Regions from separate parts of the Pseudarthrobacter sp. HLT1-3 genome, predicted to be linked through region 3. Evidence: riboswitches for the same ligand, from Rfam matches in the RefSeq annotation. Region 3 holds a riboswitch; each other region holds the start of a gene.
The links. Region 3 has a riboswitch for S-adenosylmethionine ahead of AC50X9_RS03770 (bifunctional o-acetylhomoserine/o-acetylserine sulfhydrylase). Riboswitches for the same ligand answer to the same signal wherever they lie in the genome.
Positions count from the first base shown of each region.

Region 1 (4,765 bases), on a different contig from region 3:
GAACATCATGATCGTGGACCTGCTGCGCAACGACCTCAGCCACTTCGCGGTGCCGGGTTCGGTCTCGGTCAGCCGGCTCTGCGCGATCGAAAGCTACGCCACGGTGCACCAGATGGTGAGCACCATCGATGCCCGCCTCCGGCCCGGGATGCCCCGGGCCGAGGCGGTCGCGGCGTGTTTCCCCGCCGGGTCCATGACCGGCGCGCCGAAGGTCAGCACGATGGCCATCCTGGACCGGCTCGAGGGTGCACCCCGGGGGATCTACGCCGGCGCGATCGGCTATTTCTCGCTCAGCGGCGCGGCCGATCTCGCCGTCGCCATCCGGACCCTTGTGCTCACCGGGCGGGCCGGGGGCCGAACCGGACTCAGCCTCGGCGTCGGCGGCGCGATCACGGCGGATTCCTCGCCGCAGGAGGAGTACGAGGAGATCCGGACCAAGGCCTTCGGCGTGCTCTCTGCCCTCGGCGCGGAGTTCCCGGCCGGCTGACGCAGGCTACTGCAGGGTGGACGTCAGCCGCGCGACGTTGTCCACGTATTTGACGCCAATGGGCCGCTTCATCCAGTCCTCGAGCGTCAGTTCGCGCGATATGTCCCGGTAAGCGTCCTCCACGGCGCTGATCCGCCGCACGATGTCCTCGCCCAGAAGCATCACCGAGACCTCCAGGTTCAGCGAGAAGGAGCGCATGTCCATGTTGCTGGAACCCAGCACGGCCACCTCGTTGTCAATCGTGAAGTGCTTGGCGTGCAGCACAAACGGCGCCTTGTACAGGTAGATCCGCACGCCGGCTTCCAGCAGCGCCTCATAGTAGGACTGCTGGGCGTGGTGGACCAGGAACTGGTCACCCTTTTCCGAGACGAAGAGTTCGACGTCGACGCCGCGCTGCGCCGCCGTCGTCACCGCGTACAGCAGCGAATCATCCGGAACGAAGTAGGGGCTGCAGATCGAGATGGTGCGCTGTGCCGAGTAGATCAGCGTGTTGAAGAGCCGCAGGTTGTTTTCGGTGATGAAGCCGGGCCCGCTGGGCACCACCTGCGCCGTGATGTTGCCGGCGTGCAGTTCGGGGCGGTGCGCGAGCTGGCCCTCCAGCGACTCATCGGTCTCGCTGAGCCAGTCGGTGGCGAAGACGACGTTGAGGGTGGTGACGATCGGCCCGCGCAGGCACGCCATCAGCTCGACCCATTCGCGGCCGAGCTTGCGGTGCCGCGGGTTGTTGTAGGAGGGCTCGATCAGGTTCTGCGAACCGGTGAAGGCGACCTCGCCGTCGATCACCATGATCTTGCGGTGGTTGCGCAGGTCCGGGCGGCGCCACTGCCCCTGCAGCGGGTTCAGCGGAAGCATGGGCCGCCAGCGGATCTTGCTGGCCTTGAGCCGGGCGATCAGCCGGCGGTAGCCCTTGATCCGCAGCGTCCCCAGGTGGTCGAACAGGAGGCGGACCTCAACGCCGCGCTCGGCGGCCTCTTCCATCGCGGTCAGCAAGTCGTCGGTAACGTGGTCCGAGCTCAGGATGTAAAACTCGGCATTGACGAAGGTCTCGGCCTTGCGGACGGCGGCGGCCATGGCCTTGATGGAGTCCGGGTAGCCGGGCAGGAGCTCGACATAGTTGCCGTCGACCATCGGCAGCGAGCCCAGGGTCTTGTTCAATTCCGCCGCGGAGGACACCCATTCCGGGCCCTCGTAGCCGCTTTCCTGCATTGCCAGATCGGACGCGCCGGCGCGCACCCGGGTGTTCACGGCGTCCTGCTGCGCCCGGCGTTTGCGGGAGAGGCGGAAGTTGCCGAAGAGCAGGAAGAGGACCACGCCCACCGCCGGGACGAAGAAAATGACCAGGAGCCAGGCCATGGCCGTGGTAGGACGGCGGTTTCCCGGGATGATGCCGAGAGCCACCACCCGGATGACGAGGTCGACCACGGTCAGAATCAGGATCACCCACGACGGAAGCGTTTCCGCCAGCGAAAATGGCCACAACACAGGCGAACCCCTCAAGTTCCAGACCCGCGGAACAGTTCCGGAACGGGCAACCTTCAAATCCTAACCCGCGGCATGCCGCACTAAGCTGAAGCCATGACTTCTCCTGCCGCCGCCCCCGCCCCTGCCCCGGTGCTGGTCTTCCTGGATCCCGCGTTCGACGACGGCCGGCTGGCCGATGCCACCAAGCCACAGCTGATGGCGACGGACCAGGGCGCCACCCGCGGCGACGGGGTCTTCGAGTCATTGCTGGCCGTGGGCGGGCAGCCGCGCAAGCTCCAGGCGCACCTGAACCGGCTCGCCGGGTCCGCCCGGCTGCTCGACCTGGACATCCCGGCCGAGGACGCCTGGCGCCGGGCGATCACGACGGCTATCAGCGAATACCGGCGCCAGCACGTGCCGGGCGCCGCGAGCAGCACTGACGACGAACTCGTGGTCAAGCTCCTCGTGACCCGCGGCGTCGAAGGTGCAGCCAGGCCCACCTGCTGGGTCCAGGCCTCCGCCCCCGGACCGGCCGGGAGGCGCCAGCGCGAGACCGGGGTCGACGTCATCCTGCTGGACCGCGGCTATGACAGCGAAGTAGGGGAGCGGGCGCCGTGGCTGCTCATGGGCGCCAAGACACTCTCCTACGCCGTCAACATGGCCGCACTCCGCTACGCGCACGCCCAGGGCGCGGACGACGTCATCTTCACCTCGGCGGATGGCCGGGTCCTGGAGGGCCCGACGTCGACCGTGCTGCTCGCGCACCTGGAGACCTCCGACGACGGGGCCGGCGCGGTCCGCACCGTCCGGCGGCTCATCACGCCCCAGCTCGACAGCGGGATCCTGCCCGGCACCTCGCAGGGTGCCCTGTTCACAGCGGCCAAGGCCGCCGGCTGGGAGCTGGGCTACGGCCCGCTGGAGCCGCAGGACCTGTACGACGCCGACGCGGTCTGGCTGATCTCGAGCATCCGGCTGCTGGCGCCCGTCAACCACATCGACGGCAAGGAAATCGGCACCCCGGAGCTGCGCCGGCAACTCACGGCGGAGCTCAACGCGCTCTACGCCACCATCGAGTAGCCCCGCCCCACACTCCAAACCCCAACGCGGGGTCACCTACGGCCCATCCGGGACGGCGGAATGGGCCGTAGGTGACCCCGCGTTGGGGTTGATCCCGTTACCTAACATGACGGCGGCGGCTCTGCGGGCCGGCGCCGAAGGTGTTACGTTTTTGGTGAGTAATGAGACCCGGCGCCAAGCCCTGACTGGCCGGTCGGCAACCCTCCCTTTCGCGGCGGGGTGCCTCAGGTGAATACTCGGCATATCGACCATTCGAGCTGCAAGCGTGAAAGAAGGAGATCCGTCGTGCCTGACGCGTCCGCCCCCGCTGTCCCCGTTACAGCACCAGTCCCAGCCCCCGCCGCCGCATCCGGCCCCGCCGAAGCGAAACTGGCCTACCGCCTGTTCACCGGCCCCGATGACCGCGGCTTCTGCGAGCGCGTCTCAGCCGCCCTCGCCGACGGTTATGTGCTGCACGGCAACCCGGCCGCGACGTTCAACGGCAGCAGCGTCATTGTGGCCCAGGCCGTCGTCCTGCCGGCAGCGATCGCCAGCGCCGACGCCGCCGTCGCCAACGCCGTGGACGACCTTGAGTTCGACGGCGAGGGCCTCGCGTGAGCTACGCCGGGGACCTCAGCCCGCACGAGGCCTGGGCCAAGCTTGAGGACGGCGCCATCCTGGTGGACGTCCGCACCGAGGGCGAATGGGCCCACATCGGCATCCCGGACACCGCGTCCGCGGGCGACCGGCGGAACGATCCGCTCTTCATCCAGTGGAACCTCGCCGGCGGCATCCCCAACACGCGGTTCGTGGAACAACTGACCCTGCAGGCGCCCGCGGGCGACGGCACCGATCTGGTGTTCCTGTGCCGTTCCGGGGCACGGTCCATCGCCGCGGCGATCGCCGCGACCGAGGCAGGCTTCACCTCCTACAACGTGCTCGAAGGCTTTGAAGGCGAACCGGACCGCAACGGCGAACGCACCGTCAACGGTTGGAAAAACCGCGGCCTGCCCACCAACGCCGGAAAGCACTAAGTGGGCTTCAACCCTGACGCCGCCGGCTGGAGTGCCGACACCCAGGCTGTCCGCGGCGGACTCGACCGCACCGGTTTCCAGGAGACGTCCGAGCCGATCTTCCTGAACTCCGGCTTCGTGTACGAATCCGCGGCCGCCGCGGAGCGCGCCTTCACCGGCGAGGACGAGCGGTTTGTCTACTCCCGCTACGGCAACCCCTCGGTGGCCACCTTCCAGGAACGGCTCCGGCTGCTGGAAGGAACCGAGGCCTGTTTCGCCACCGCCTCAGGCATGTCCGCGGTTTTCACCGCGCTCGGCGCCCTGCTGGCTGCCGGCGACCGGGTGGTCGCGGCCCGTTCGCTGTTCGGCTCGTGCTTCGTCATCCTCAACGAGATCCTGCCCCGTTGGGGTGTGGAAACGGTCTTCGTGGACGGCCCGGACCTGGCGCAGTGGCAGGCGGCGCTCTCGGAACCCACGACGGCCGTCTTCTTCGAGTCGCCGTCGAACCCTATGCAGGAGATCGTGGACATCGCGGCCGTAAGCGAACTGGCGCACGCCGCCGGTGCGACGGTCGTCGTCGACAATGTCTTTGCCACTCCCCTGCTGCAGCGCTGCGGCGAACTCGGCGCGGATGTGATCGTGTATTCCGGGACCAAACACATCGACGGGCAGGGCCGGGTGCTCGGCGGCGCGATCCTGGGCACCAAGGAGTTCATCGGGGGTCCGGTCAAGCAGCTGATGCGCCACA
Region 1 is NZ_JBWZCJ010000001.1:52,052-56,816, reverse strand. Features, by position in the region: gene AC50X9_RS00250 (chorismate-binding protein) at 1-487, shown strand, start outside; gene cls (cardiolipin synthase) at 494-1,969, opposite strand; gene AC50X9_RS00240 (aminodeoxychorismate lyase) at 2,063-3,025, shown strand; SAM riboswitch class IV at 3,183-3,297, shown strand; gene AC50X9_RS00235 (DUF1737 domain-containing protein) at 3,395-3,622, shown strand; gene AC50X9_RS00230 (rhodanese-like domain-containing protein) at 3,619-4,038, shown strand; gene AC50X9_RS00225 (O-succinylhomoserine sulfhydrylase) at 4,039-4,765, shown strand, end outside.
Region 1: linked by a shared signal. The riboswitch ahead of AC50X9_RS00235 (DUF1737 domain-containing protein) and the one ahead of AC50X9_RS03770 (bifunctional o-acetylhomoserine/o-acetylserine sulfhydrylase) in region 3 are both predicted to bind S-adenosylmethionine.

Region 2 (4,765 bases), on a different contig from region 3:
GCACTGGAGGCCAACGACAGGGTGGATCCGGCCACCGCTCCGATGCGGGTTGCCACCGACTGCCCGGAGGCCAGGGAGTACCCGACGTCGCCACCGAGCAACTGCCCGAGCTGGCTTAGGTACTGCACCAGCAGCGGCTGGTCGTAGCCGTATTGGGCCTTCATGGCATCAATCGTTGCCTGGTCAGCTGCAGCGTCCGCCGAGAGGAAGATCGTGACCGGATCGCTGGGAAGCAGCTGTACTGCCAGGAAGACGAGCGTGTACGCCAGCCAGATGACAAGCAGTGCCTGTCCGAGGCGCCGCGCAAAGTAGAGACCCATGACGATCTACTTGCCGGTCTTCCAGGCGCCCTGGAAGATCGGCGCGGTGCCGGAGGTGAATTCGACATGCGACGTGGCGTTGGCGCCGTAGACCTGGACTTCGTCCCAGAGAACGAGGGCCAACGCCTGGTCGACAACCAGCGCGCGCTGTTCTTCGGCGACGGACTGCTTGTGCGTGGCTGCGCTCGTGGCGGCGCGTTCCGTGGCGAAGAGTTCATTGAGCTGCGGGTCCGCGTTCAACGTCTGCGTGTTGGTGACCGGGCCGAAGACCGGCCCCAGGCCGCCGTAGGCGAACTGCCGGGTTCCGAAGAATTCCACGTTGGGATCCTTCATGGCAGTCGCCAGGAAGGCGTTGTCCGCCGCGCGGTTGACCAACTTCACGCCGATCTCGCGCCACTGCTGCTCGATCAGTTCAAAGGCGGGTTTGATCACCACAGAGTTGTTTGACGACGTGACGGTGACCTCGAGCTTCTGGCCGTCCTTGGCGCGGATGCCGTCGGAGCCAACTGCCCAGCCTGCCTCCTCCAGCAGGCTCTTGGACTTCTCGGGGTTGTAGGCCAGGTCAGCGGAGAGATCAACGAAGTCAGGCGCTTCGCGGTTCAGGATGGAGCCGGCGAGTTCGTAGCTGTCGGAGAGCACCGTGTCCTTGAGCGTCGGCCGGTCAATGCCGAGCTGCAGTGCCTGGCGGACCTTCGCGTCCGACAGCTTGCCGCTGCCGACCCGCACTGCCGCCATGTTTGCCGTCAGGTCAATGCCCTTGGCCGGCAGGACCTGGTTGCCGCTCCCGGCAAGGGCAGTTTCGTCGGCCGGCTGCAGGCCACGAACCAGGTCAACCTGGCCGGTCTGCACGGCACCAGCACGGTGTGCCACTTCCGGCAGGTACTTCACGACGACCTTGTCCAGATAGGCGGCGCCCTGGTTGGCGGCACCCTCCGGAGCCCAGGAGTAGTCGGAACGCTTGGCCAGGACGATTTCCTCATCTGCCTTCTCTGATTCGAAGGTGAAGGGACCCGATCCCGAGATTTTCGCGATGGCCGACTGGCCGGCGTTGTCCAGGGTGAGGGTCTTCGGCGAAACGAGTCCGGCGGTGACGGAGGACGTGGCGCGCAGGAAGTTGGCGTCGGGGGAGGACAGCGTTACTTCCACCTGGTCCCCGCCGATGACCTGTGAGGACTGGTAGGTCGAGAAGTCGACGTTCGGCTGGATCTTCGCACTTTCAATGCCCTTCCCCAGCGCCTCGAAGTTGGCCTGGACCGCCTTGGCGTCCAGCGGTGTTCCGTCGCTGAACGTCACTCCGGGGCGGATCGTGAAGGTGAACTTGGTCTGATCCTCGCTTGCGGTGAACTTGCTGGCGATCCAGGGGACAAGCTCGCCCTTCTTGGCATCGAAATAGGTCAGCCGGTCCAGCACGCTGTTCAGGACGTTCGCCTTTTCGTAGAAACGCGCCGCCTGGGTCTGGAAGTTGTTGATCGGGGTGACCTCGGCGAAGACGAACGTTCCGCCTTGGACCGGCGGCCCATCCTGGGTCTGCGATGCCGGGGTGCCGGCCGGGTTGGCGCCGCAGGCGCTCAGGGCCAGGGCCGCCGCGCCCATCAATGTCAGCAACCGCAGCGGGCGGCGTTTTGCCTTCGCGTTCGTCGTGGCCGTGCGTGATTCATTGGTATCCATCGCGGATCCTCTCGGTCATGACCGGGGAACTCCAGAATCACAGGCCCCACACACGCCAGCCACCGCAGGGCGCCGGTTAGTGGAACTTGGGATCGTGGCAATATCCATCGGTCCTGGCATTAGCACCGTGCCCGAAGGTGGTTGCTACGGCGTCATCGAGCCAGGTCTCTCAGCCGATCTGGATGGTTGGTAATTCGTTCAGAAGGACGTTTCTTGTTGCCGCGACCGTTTCGGACGGAGGCAACACCTACTTTCCTGCAGAATCTTCGATTTCCCAATAATTACGACACGTTCTGCAACAAACGATCACAAAGCCCCAGTTTCCCGAGCATCATGACGTTGGCCGCGCCAGGGGTTGCCCGCCACGCAGTACGGCGACCAGCCGGAAGTCGTGGTCCACCGCCACGACGTCGGCGCGCATGCCCGGCCGCAGGCTCCCGATCTCGGTCCCAAGCCCCAGGATCCCGGCCGGGACCAGGGTCGCGGCCTTCACGGCGTCTGCGGGTGCGACGCCGGCCTCGATGGTCCGGCGGACGACGTCGAGCAGCGTGGCCGTGCCGCCGGCGAGGGCGCCGGTGCTTTTCAGCGCCGCCACGCCCTCGCGGACCACCACCGCCGCGCGGCCGAGCCCGTAGTCGCCGTCGGGCAGGCCGGTCGACGCCATGGAATCGGTGACCAGGGCGATGTTGTCGGCGCCGACCAGTCCGAACACCATCCGGACCGTCTCGGGGTCCAGATGGACGCCGTCGCCGATGAGTTCCACCGCCACGGCGCCTGCGGCCGCGAGGCGCAGGCACGCCGCCACGGGTCCGGGGCTCCGGTGGTGAAGCGGCGGCATCCCGTTGAACAGGTGCGTCACCGTCGGCCGCCGGCCCGTTCCGCGCAGGTCTTCCGCCGCGCGGGCCAGCGAGTCGGCGGCGGTGTGGGCATCGGCGTTGGTGTGTCCCAGCGACGGCGTGACACCGTTCGCGGCGAGCAGGCTGACCAGCCCGGCGGCTCCGGGCAGTTCGGGGGCATAGGTCATGGTTGTGAGCGTGCCGCCGGACGCGTGCAGCAGCCGGCGCAGCAGCCCAGGATCCGGGTTCCGGAGCCACTCCGGGTCCTGCGCGCCGCAGCGGGCGCGGGCGAGGAACGGGCCTTCGGCGTGGATGCCGGCGATGAGGCCCTCGTCCGCGAGCGGCCGCAGCACCGTGATTCCCCGGATGAGCTCCTCCGCCGGCGCGGTTACAAGGCTGGCCAGCAGCGTCGTCGTTCCGTTGCGGTGCAGGAATGCGACGGCCGCGCGGCACGCTGTGCTGTCACCGGTGGGGAAATCGCCGCCGGCTGCGCCGTGGCAGTGCAGGTCAACGAGGCCGGGAAGGATCGAGCTGCCAGCAGGAAGGTTGATTTCCTCCGCGTGCCCGAAGCCCGCAGCGCGGACGCCGGCGCGGAACCCGGCGGCGTCGAAGCCGCTCCGCCGCCCGGCGTAGGCGATCCTGCCGCCAGCCACCGCCACGATGGAGTCGGCGGTGGCGGCGCCGTCGGAGATCAGTGTGCCGGCCAGCACGCAGGCGGCACCCGGGACGGGTTCGCGGACGTCCGGGCTGTCCACGTCCGGCATTACATCTTGGCGAGTTTGGCCCGCACCATCATGAAGACGCCGTAGAAGATCAGGCCAAGGCCGACGGCAGCAAGGATGTACAGGCCGAAAGGCTGGTCGCGGAGGGCCTTCAGGCCGCCGTCGAGCCCGGTGGACTCCTCGGGGTGGACCCTGACCGTGGCGATGATGACCAGCAGCCCCACCAGCAGCAGGGCGATGCCCTTGGCGGCGTAGCCGACGACGCCGAGGATAGTCACCGCCGAGCGTGCCCGCAGCGAGGCGGGGAGGCGGAGGTGTTTGGCGAAGGACTGCCGGAAGCCCCGGATGATGTAGACGATCCCGGCGATCGCCACGGCCGCGCCAACGACGAGCAGCAGGGCGTAGCCACCGGGGGCTTTCATCACGGACGCCGTGAGGTCGCTCGTGGAGGTGCTGTTATCTTTGCCGGCGCCGCTGGCGAAGGAGTACAGGGTGACGGCGAGTCCGGCGTAGACCACAGCCTGGAGAGCGGCCTTGGCCTTCTTCCCCAGTTTTTTCTTGGCCGGCAGGTGTTCAAAATCGAAGATCGCGTCACTTGCCTGCCAGATCGCAAGGGCCACGCAGGCTACGAAGGAACTCCAGAGCAGCAACGGCCCGGCCGGCTGCGCGGCGAGTTGCTCCACGGCGCCGCTGACGTCGGCGTCGCCTTCGCCCCCCATGGCCAGCCGGATCGCGACGAGTCCGATCAGAAAGTGCAGGATGCCGCTGACCGCAAAACCGGCACGGGCCACCAGCTCCAGTGCGCGGGAATTCGTGACGCTTTCGGCCGCGTCCGCGGCGTCCTTCAGTTCTCTTTTGATGGCGGATTCCTCGACTGACTCGGTGGTTCTGCCGGACGACCATTCCGCCCGGTTCATGCCTTTCCGTAATCGTGCCACGCGAAACCCGCCGGGAACAGCACTGACGTGTGGCGGGCCTAGCGGCGCCGGTAACTGAGGTCGAAGATGAGCCGGCCGGCCTCGTGCGCCTTGTTCTCGAAACTCGTCAGGATCCGCCCGTCGAACCGCGGCGCCCAGCCGCCGGCCTCATCGATTCCCTCGTTGGGGCCGGTATGTTCGGTGCTCACCGGGGCACGGCCCTCCTTCACCGGGGCCCCGCCCACGAGGGACTCGACGCCGGATTCCCAGACCTGGGTGAGCGGGCTCTCGTCGCCGCTGCG
Region 2 is NZ_JBWZCJ010000001.1:112,880-117,644, forward strand. Features, by position in the region: gene AC50X9_RS00490 (ABC transporter permease) at 1-320, opposite strand, end outside; gene AC50X9_RS00495 (ABC transporter substrate-binding protein) at 327-1,988, opposite strand; SAM riboswitch class I at 2,090-2,177, opposite strand; gene AC50X9_RS00500 (N-acetylglucosamine-6-phosphate deacetylase) at 2,320-3,588, opposite strand; gene AC50X9_RS00505 (DUF1206 domain-containing protein) at 3,588-4,463, opposite strand; gene trmB (tRNA (guanosine(46)-N7)-methyltransferase TrmB) at 4,523-4,765, opposite strand, start outside.
Region 2: linked by a shared signal. The riboswitch ahead of AC50X9_RS00495 (ABC transporter substrate-binding protein) and the one ahead of AC50X9_RS03770 (bifunctional o-acetylhomoserine/o-acetylserine sulfhydrylase) in region 3 are both predicted to bind S-adenosylmethionine.

Region 3 (4,765 bases):
GGTGGTCCAGGTAGCTCTCGACCTGGTAGCGTCCTCGCCCGGCGACGGACCCGGCTTCCAGCGGGGCTTCGGAGTCCTGGGCGTTCCGGCCGAACCGCCCGTCCAGCTCTGCGGCGGAGCGGTAGGTGATGTGCGCTATCCGCCGGGCCAGGGCCAGGCCCGCTTCCGGTTCCGGGCCGCCGTAGTAATCCCCGCCGTTGAAGTTGGGGTCCTGCCGGATGGCCAGCGTCTGGGCCTGGGCGAAGGCAATCTGTTCGGCGGTGCTGCTCGCTCCGACGGAAATCACGGCGCAGCGCTGGACCCGGTCCGGGCAGCTGACCGCCCACTCCAGGGCCCGGGCTCCGCCCAGGGATCCACCGAGCACGGCGAACCAGCTGCGGATGCCCAGGGCGTCCGCCAGCCGGGCTTCGGCCGCGGTCGTGTCCCGGAGCGTGACGAGCGGGAACCGTGAGCCCCATGGCTTTCCGTCGGGAGCTGTCGTGGAGGGCCCGGTGGAGCCGTAGCAGCCGCCGAGGATGTTGATCGAGACGACGAAGTACTTGTCCGTGTCCACGGGAGCGCCGGGGCCGGCGAGCTGCTCCCACCAGCCGGCTTCCTCGCCGTCGCCGCGCGTGACGTGGGTGTCCCCCGTGAGCGCGTGCTCGATCAGGACCGCGTTGGAGCGGTCCGCGTTGAGGGTCCCCCAGGTCTCGTAGCCGAGGGTGACGTCCGGCAGCCGGGCGCCGGATTCGAGTTCCAGGTCGCCGATCCGGAGGTGCCGGACGGTTCCGTCCGGGACAGCTGTCTGGCCGGCCGGGGCGGGGGCGTCGGGGTGGGTAGTCGTGCTTACGGATGCACCCTGGCGGGTGGCGGCAATCGTCATTTGGGACCTCACTTCGCGCTTGCCCGCCGTCAGCTGACCGGCGGGCCAGGTCTTCACCCGGGGCACCCCGCCGCAAAAGGAGGGTTGCCGGCCAGCAAGCCGGGGCTGTCGCTGGCGCTCATGACCTTAGTTCAGTCTACGAAACGGGGCGGGCCGGTGGCGAAGATTGTGACGCCCGTGTGACTCCCCGCGTTGGACCGGTGCGCCCGGCGCCCGGGCTGGACCGGCTGGCAACAGGACGGGGCGCCGGGCACCGGTCCGGCTCAGGCGGTCTTGGCCGCACGGAATCCGGCGTCGAGGTCGGCGAGGATGTCGTCGATGTGTTCCAGGCCCACGGAGAGCCGCACCAGGCCGGGGTTCACGCCGGCGATGGTCTGCTGTTCCGGGGAGAGCTGGCTGTGCGTGGTCGACGCCGGGTGGATGACCAGCGAGCGCACGTCGCCGATGTTGGCCACGTGCGAGTGCAGTTCGAGGGCGTCGACGAAACGCTTTCCGGCCTCGGCTCCCCCGGCGATGTTGAAGGCGACGACGGCGCCGGTCCCCTTGGGTCCGTATTTGCGGCCGCGCTCGTACCAGGGGCTGGAGGGCAGCCCCGCGTACGCGACGGATTCGACGTCGTCCCTGGCCTCGAGCCATTCAGCCACCCTGATGGCGTTGGCGACATGCCGCTCCACCCGCAGACTCAGGGTTTCGATGCCCTGGGCGATGAGGAAGGCGTTGAACGGGGACACCGCCGAGCCGAGGTCGCGCAGCAACTGGACCCGGGCCTTGAGGATGTAGGACAGGTTGGCGCCGAGAGCACCGTCCGCTCCGAGGTCCCGGGCATAGACCAGGCCGTTGTAGGTGGGATCCGGGGTGTTGAAGCCGGGGAACCGCTCCGGGTCCTTGCCGAAATCGAAGTTGCCGGAGTCCACGATCACTCCCGCGATCGCGGCGCCGTGGCCGCCAAGGTACTTCGTGGCCGAATGCACCACGATGTCCGCGCCCCACTCGATCGGCCGGATCAGGTAGGGGGTGGAGAGCGTGTTGTCCACGATCAGCGGGACACCGGCCTCGTGTGCCACCTGTGAGATGCCTTCGATGTCCAGCACGTCCTGGCGCGGGTTGGAGACGACTTCGCCGAAGAACAGCTTGGTGTTCGGCTGGACGGCGTCGCGCCACTGGGCCAGGTTGTCGGGGTCCTCCACGAAGGTGACGGAGATGCCGAACTTCTTCAGCGTATGTGCCAGCAGGTTGTAGGTGCCGCCGTAGAGGCTGGGGCTCGCCACCACATGGTCGCCGGCCTCGGCGACGTTGAGGATCGCGAAGGTTTCCGCGGCCTGGCCGGAGCTCAGCAGCAGTGCCGCGAGCCCGCCTTCCAGGCTGGCCACGCGCTGTTCCACCGCGTCCTGGGTGGGGTTGCCGATCCGGGTGTAGATGGGAGCAAGTTCGGCCAGGGCGAAGCGGTTGGCTGCGCTCTCGGCGCTGGGGAAGACGAACGACGTCGTCTGGTAGATCGGCAGCGAGCGGGCGCCGGTGGCGCTGTCCGGCTCCTGGCCGGCATGGATCTGGCGGGTTTCGAAGGACCAGGCGTTCGACATCGGGACACTCCTCAAGGGACTGGGCACAAGCGTCCCCGGAGCCTCTTGGCCCGGGTCAGCACTGGCGCCGCGCTTGCCTTCCGGCGGGCGCCGGACGGCCAGGTCTTCACCCGGGGCACCCCACCGCGATACGAGGGTTGCCGGCCAGCAAGCCGGGGCTATGTGCTGGCACTCATGACCTGCCCCCAGTCTAGGAAGCGGTGCCGGGTCGTGAATAGCTTTATGACGAAGATGAAGTTGGGCGCCGCGGGGCCGCCCGGCGCGCCCGTTGACACGGAGGAACACCTGGGTGGGAACCCCGGATTTAGGGATCCCATCATGGTAAGGGCACCCTAAGCTGAGAGCCGCATCACAAAGTGCCAAGATGAGGGCATGCGCATGGATCACGTCTCTTACGCCTGTGAACAAGATGGCCTCGCTGCCACCACCGAACGAATTGCGTCTGCCCTCGGCGTCGAAGCCGTGAAGGGCGGAGTACACCCCCGATTCGGGACCCGCAACATGATTATCCCGCTCGCGGGACATAAGTACCTCGAGGTTGTGGAGGTGCTGAACCACCCGGCCTCGGACAAGGCTCCCTTCGGGCAGGCCGTCCGCGCCCGCTCCGAAGCCGGCGGCGGCTGGATGGGCTGGTGCGTCGAAGTCGACGACCTGGCCCCGTTCGAGGAACGGCTCGGCCGCGCCGCCGTCAACGGCAACCGCAAGTTCCCCGACGGCCGCGAACTGGTCTGGAAGCAGATCGGTATCCTCGGACTCATCGCCGATCCGCAGGTCCCGTACATGCTCAAGTGGGAAGGCGATCCGGAGCTCCACCCGTCGAAGGCCTACGAGAGCAACGTCAAGATGTCAGCCCTCACGATCGCCGGCTCGGCCGAGCGCGTTACCGAATGGCTCGGTGTGCCGGTCGAAAAGCCCCTCGAAGACGTGGCCGTGCACTGGCTCGCTCCCCGCGGGACCCCCGGTATCCTGTCCGTCACGTTCGAGACCGCCACCGGGGCTGTCACCATCTAGCGTTTCACCGCCCAACACTTCGGCCGCCATCAGCGGGTGCCAATGACGTCACCCACCGATGGCGGCCGATACTTTTTAACACCGGCCCGGTGGCTTCCCGGCACCGGCAGCCGCAGGCTCTTCAGGGCAACGCGGGGTCACTTCGAGCCCATCCGGAGGCTCCGGATGGGCGCGAAGTGACTCCGCGTTGCTTTGTGCACACTCAGCCCAGGCCGATGGCCTTACCGAAGAGGCTGAAGCCGACGAAAGCCACGATGTCCAGCACGGCGTGGGCAATCACCAGCGGCATCAGCCGCCGGGTCCTGGTGTAGACCAGCGCGAAGATGACGCCCATGATGGCGTTGCCGATGAACGGGCCGAAGCCCTGGTAGAGGTGGTAGCTGCCGCGCAGCATGGAGCTGGTGAAGATCGCCAGCGGCAGGCTCCAGCCGAATTTTCCGAGCCGGTCCAGCAGGTAGCCCACCACAATCACTTCCTCCACAATCCCGTGCCGGATCGCGGAGAGAATCAGCACCGGCACGGTCCACCAGTACGCGTCCAGCGCGCTGGGGATGATCGCCGTCGTGATGCCGAGCGCCCGGCCCGCAGTGTAGAGGCCAAGGGAGGGGATTCCGATCAGCGCCGCCAGGCCGAAGCCCTGCAGCAGGTCCCTGCCTGGGCGGGCAAGATTGAATCCCAGGGTCCGGAACGCCGTGACGCCGTGGCTGCCGCCGCCGGCCAGTCCGGCCGGCCGGTGCTCGGTCAGGAAGTAAATCGCGAGGGCCACCGGCACCAGGGCGAAGAAGATATCCAGCAGCTGGTAGGTGAGGTCAAAGTACTCCCGGGTACTTTGCGAACGGTTCAGGGTGGAGGTGCCCTCCGCCAGCGGCGCACGGGTCATCTTGTCCAGGAGCTGAACGACCGAGTACACGGCGGACTGCCCCAGGGACAGGCCCAGGACGATCCAGACTTCTAGCCGCAGACGGCGGCGGGAGGGAACGAGCATGTTCCTATCTTGCCCGGAGTTGCCGCCTATGCTTGGGGATTATGAGTGCGCCCGGGAAAATCATTATGATCCGGCACGGCCAGTCCGCAGCCAACGCCGACACCTCGATCTACAACCGGGTGCCCGATTACCGGATCCCGCTGACCGAGCTCGGCGTGGAACAGGCCCGGGCAGCCGGCGAGCAGGTCCGGCGGCTGCTGGACGGCCGGCAGGTCTGCGTGTATGTCTCCCCCTACCTGCGTGCCTACCAGACCCTTGAGGCGCTCAACCTCGGCCCGCTGGTCGAGCGGGTGATCGAGGAACCGCGGCTGCGGGAGCAGGACTGGG
Region 3 is NZ_JBWZCJ010000003.1:97,170-101,934, forward strand. Features, by position in the region: gene metX (homoserine O-acetyltransferase MetX) at 1-862, opposite strand, end outside; SAM riboswitch class IV at 873-988, opposite strand; gene AC50X9_RS03770 (bifunctional o-acetylhomoserine/o-acetylserine sulfhydrylase) at 1,126-2,442, opposite strand; SAM riboswitch class IV at 2,507-2,622, opposite strand; gene AC50X9_RS03775 (VOC family protein) at 2,815-3,453, shown strand; gene AC50X9_RS03780 (CPBP family intramembrane glutamic endopeptidase) at 3,656-4,438, opposite strand; gene AC50X9_RS03785 (histidine phosphatase family protein) at 4,480-4,765, shown strand, end outside.

Region 4 (4,765 bases), on a different contig from region 3:
GCGAGGAACTTCAGCAGCGGCTTCAGGCCCGCGGAAATCTGGTCGGGCGTGAACTTGCCGTTCGGCTCGCCCGGGACGTACCAGGGGTGGACGTTCCACGGCATGACGTACTCGGGGCGCAGGCCCAGCTTCCAGTGGACGCCGAGCAGGCGGGTGGCGGCTTCGTCGTCCCCGGCGGTGATGAAGCCTGACTCATCCTCGGTCCCGATGTTGGAGAAGAGGCTGATGATGCGGCACTCGTCGATGTCGTGCATCGGATCCACGTAGGGGACATTCATGCCAGCTTTGGTTGCCTGCAGCGTGTCGCACAGCTCGTTGACGGCTGCGACGCTAGGTTCATAGCGGCGGCTCAGAAGCTGTTCGCGGGAATTTTCAGTGGCCAAGGCTGTCATATGTTGCTGAGTCTCCTGCGGGTTTGGTGAAGCTGCCAGACCGTACGTGGGCACGCCAAGCACCGGGTACTTAAGTACGGTGTGGTTTGAAAATGTGGTGTGGACCGATTCCTGGTCGATCCTTACTAGTCTATCAAGCCCTGCGAAATGCCGTTCCCGCGCGAGGGCTTGCTACCAGAGCCGCGCCGAGGCGCGGCGGGCGCCTTCCCCCAAAGATTCCAGCTTGGCAAAGGCAATTTGGGGGTGCACCCGGCCGCCGAGACCGCAGTCTGTGGATGCAATCACATTTTCCCGGCCCACCAATTGGGCGAAGCGGACGATCCGGTCAGCGACGAGGTCCGGGTGTTCAACGACGTTGGTGGCGTGGGAGACCACGCCGGGGATGATGACTTTTCCGTCCGGGAGCCTGGTGTCCTCCCAGACGCGCCATTCATGCTCGTGGCGGACGTTGGCGGCCTCGAAGGAGTAGCCGCCCGCATCGACCTGCAGCACCGAGTCGATGATGTCGGCGAAGGGGATATCCGTGGTGTGCGGGCCGTGCCAGGAGCCCCAGCAGACGTGCAGCCGGATCTGGTCTTGCGGGAGGTCGCGCAGGGCCCAGTTGGTGGCCTCGACCCGGAGCTGGATGAAGTTGAGGTAGTCGGCCAGGCTTGGTTCCGGGTTGATCTGGTCCCAGCTCTCGGCCAGCGAGGGATCGTCGAGCTGGACCGTGAGCCCGGCGTCGATGATCGCCTTGTATTCCTCCCGCATGGCGTCGGCGCAGGCGTAGAGCAGCTCCTCATCCGTCTTGTAGTACTCGTTGGCGACGCGGGCGCAGGAGCCGGGGGACAGGGAGGCGACGAAGCCCTCGGACAGCCCGGCCGCGGCCATACCCGTCTTGAGGTTGGCGATGTCCGAGCCTACGAGGGCCTGGCCGGTGTAAGTCAGCGGTCCGGCGATCTTCGGCTGCGTGACGCTCTTGCGGTGCGCCAGGATCCCGGAGGACGGATCGGTGTAGGCGTCGTTGAACTTCTGCCGGTCCCGCCGGTCCGGGAAAGTGGTCAGGACGATGTTGCCGGGGGTGGAGCGGTGCACCGCGGCGTCTGCCCAGCGGTCCACCTCCGTGGGCTCAAGCCCGCCGAGCCGGCTGAAGGAGTAGTTCCACCACGCGCCGTAGTCCACCGAGCTGGACATTGTGTGCCCGTATTCGCCGTCGTTGGCGATCTCGATGCCGAGGTCTTTCTGGCGCTGCACGATGTCCACCACGGAGGTTTCCAGCAGGTCCAGGAATTCGGGGGTGATGCCGTCCACTTCCTTGGCCTCGTTCGCCGCGATCAGCTCAGGGGTGCGGGGCAAAGAGCCGGCGTGGGTGGCGCGGATATGGTCGGTGTTCTGCTGCATGGGGGTGGTTCCTTTCCATCGGTCCTGGCGGTAGCACCGTTGCCGTCACAGGGGGAGTGTCCGGCAGGTTGCTGCGGCGTCAATGGTCCAGGTCCCTCGGCCGCTCGGGATGGTCAACTCTTACTAAATTCCACCACGGAGACCCACGCAAGTCCGCGCGCCGAAGTTTCGCTGGCTGGACACCGGGTCATCACCGTAGCGGCCCGCAAAGTCCATTGGATGGCCAAATGGGTTGCCGCCACGGCTATCGGCTAAACTTGGGTGGTAAGAGCCCCGGACTCTGGCGTTGATGGTAAGAGCACAGCGGTAGATTCGGGGCATTCTCATGAACGGCGCCCGGCTCCGGATCACTCAGGTGAATCCGGAACCCGGCCCGAACGAATGGGGGAGGATCCCATGCCAGCAATCGTGATCGTCGGAGCCCAATGGGGCGACGAAGGCAAAGGAAAAGCCACTGACCTGCTTGGTGGCCGAGTCGACTACGTCGTCAAGCCCAACGGTGGCAACAATGCCGGGCACACCGTCGTCGTAGGCGGTGAGAAGTATGAGCTCAAGCTCCTTCCGGCCGGCATCCTGAGCCCCAACGCCATTCCGATCATCGGCAACGGCTGCGTGGTGAACCTCGAGGCGCTGTTCCAGGAGATCGACGGACTGGAAGCCCGCGGCGCGGACACCTCCAGGCTGCGCATCTCCGCCAACGCCCACCTCGTGGCGCCCTACCACCAGGTCCTGGACAAGGTCACCGAGCGGTTCCTCGGCAGCCGCGCCATCGGCACCACCGGCCGCGGCATCGGCCCGGCCTACATGGACAAGGTGGCCCGCCTCGGCATCCGCGTCCAGGACGTCTTCGACGCCTCCATCCTGCGCCAGAAGGTTGAAGGGTCGCTGCGGCAGAAGAACGAACTCCTGGTCAAGGTCTACAACCGCCGCGACATCGAGGTGGATGAGATCGTGGAGTACTTCCTGTCCTTCGCCGAGCGTCTCCGTCCGCTGGTCATCGACAGCACCTTTGTGCTGAACACGGCACTGGACGAGGGCAAGGTGGTCCTGATGGAGGGCGGCCAGGCCACGTTCCTGGACGTCGACCACGGCACCTACCCGTTCGTGACCTCCTCGAACCCGACCGCCGGCGGCGCCTCCGTGGGCTCCGGCATCGGCCCCACCCGGATCTCGCGGTCCATCGGCATCATCAAGGCGTACACCACCCGTGTCGGCGCCGGCCCGTTCCCCACGGAACTCTTTGATGAGATGGGCATGTACCTGCAGAAGACCGGCGGCGAGTTCGGCGTCAACACCGGCCGGCCGCGCCGCTGCGGCTGGTACGACGCCGTGCTGGCGCGGCACGCCTCGCGGGTCAACGGCTTCACGGACTACTTCGTCACCAAGCTCGACGTGCTCACCGGCATCGAACAGATCCCGGTCTGCGTGGCCTACGACGTCGACGGCGTCCGGCACGATGAAATGCCGATGACGCAGACCGAGTTCCACCACGCCAAACCGATCTTCGAGCACTTCGAGGGCTGGGCCGAGGACATCACCGGGGCCCGCACCCTGGACGACCTCCCGGAGAACGCCCGGAACTACGTGCTGGCGCTTGAGAAGCTTTCCGGCACACGCTTCTCCGCGATCGGCGTTGGCCCGGACCGCGACCAGACCATCGTGATCAACGACCTGATCAACGACTAGTACTGCCCGGGGCGGATGCTCATTCCGGCGCGCGACGGCGGCGGGTCACCTGAAAGGGTGGCCCGCCGCCGTCGCCGTTAAGCCGCTGTTCCCGCTCCGCGAAGGCGCCTCCGAAGAAAGTTCCGGGTGGTGCGTAACCTTTCGGGGCCGGCCGGCGATTACTCCTTTGTAAGCGTCGCCGGATGATGGACCCCCCACCAGGAATCCGGCCGGCCTTCCACTGTAAGTGCAGGCCGGCGCCTCGCCCCCGTGCGGCGCCGGCCGGCCCTCCACAGATAGCGCGGGCTGTTGACTGCCCCTATACGGCTTCAGCCGGCTACACACAAAAAACAAAGGATGTACGTTTCTTATGCAGAGTGTTAGCAAGACCACCAAGATTGCTGTCAGCGCCGCCATTATCGCCGTCGGCGGTTTTTCCGGCGTCGGCCTGGCCAACGCGGCCCAGGTTTCGAGCACCCAGCAGGCTGAAGTGACCCCCGCTACGCCCGCCGTCCCGGCAACCCCGACGGTTCCGGCGACTCCCGAGCTTCCCGCCGCGCCGGCGGTTCCGGCCGTCCCCGCCGTTCCGGCCGCCCCGTCCGTTGATGGTTCCGCCGAGGGCGACGCTGGCGCCGAGGGCACCGAAGGATCCGTCGAGGGTACCGTCGACGCCGACCAGGACGGCGTCTCCGCCGAAGCTGCGGCCAACGCCACGGGTGCTGCCCAGGCCAAGGCCCACGCCGGCGTGACCGTCGCGGTTCCGGCTGTTCCCGGTGCGGAAGGTGTGCCGGCTGTTCCCGCCACCCCGGCCGTGCCGGCCCTGCCGTCGGACAAGCTGCCTGAGCTCAACAAGTAGGCACTGAGCTCAACAAAGCAGGGACTGGGCGCCTCTACGGAGGCGCCCGGGGGTGCGGCCGCTACACTTGCAGGGCCGCACCCCAGCAGCAACCGGAAGGACAGCCACTTGGCAGGACAGCTCAGCGATGACGAATTGTCAGCCGCCTTGGCGGGCGAGCCATCAGGATTCAGCGCTGTCTACGCGAGCATTTCACCTGCGGTGTTCGGTTACTTCCGGGCCCGCGGGGTGGACGACGCCGAGGCGCTGACCCAGGATGTCTTCGTCGATGTCCTGCCGAAACTGGCCAAGGTGACCGGGGGCCGGAACGGCCTGCGGACCTTCATTTTCTCCGTCGCCCACGCCCGGCTGGTGGACCACCACCGGCGGGCCGAACGCACGCCGTACCTGGCCGAATACGACCCCCTGGATGACACCCGGTACGCCCCTTCCGCCGAGGACGAGGTCCTGGGTTCGCTGGGCGGCATTACAG
Region 4 is NZ_JBWZCJ010000005.1:13,636-18,400, reverse strand. Features, by position in the region: gene AC50X9_RS05875 (uracil-DNA glycosylase family protein) at 1-392, opposite strand, end outside; gene AC50X9_RS05870 (cobalamin-independent methionine synthase II family protein) at 564-1,772, opposite strand; SAM riboswitch class I at 1,785-1,888, opposite strand; gene AC50X9_RS05865 (adenylosuccinate synthase) at 2,169-3,458, shown strand; gene AC50X9_RS05860 (hypothetical protein) at 3,808-4,293, shown strand; gene AC50X9_RS05855 (RNA polymerase sigma factor) at 4,402-4,765, shown strand, end outside.
Region 4: linked by a shared signal. The riboswitch ahead of AC50X9_RS05870 (cobalamin-independent methionine synthase II family protein) and the one ahead of AC50X9_RS03770 (bifunctional o-acetylhomoserine/o-acetylserine sulfhydrylase) in region 3 are both predicted to bind S-adenosylmethionine.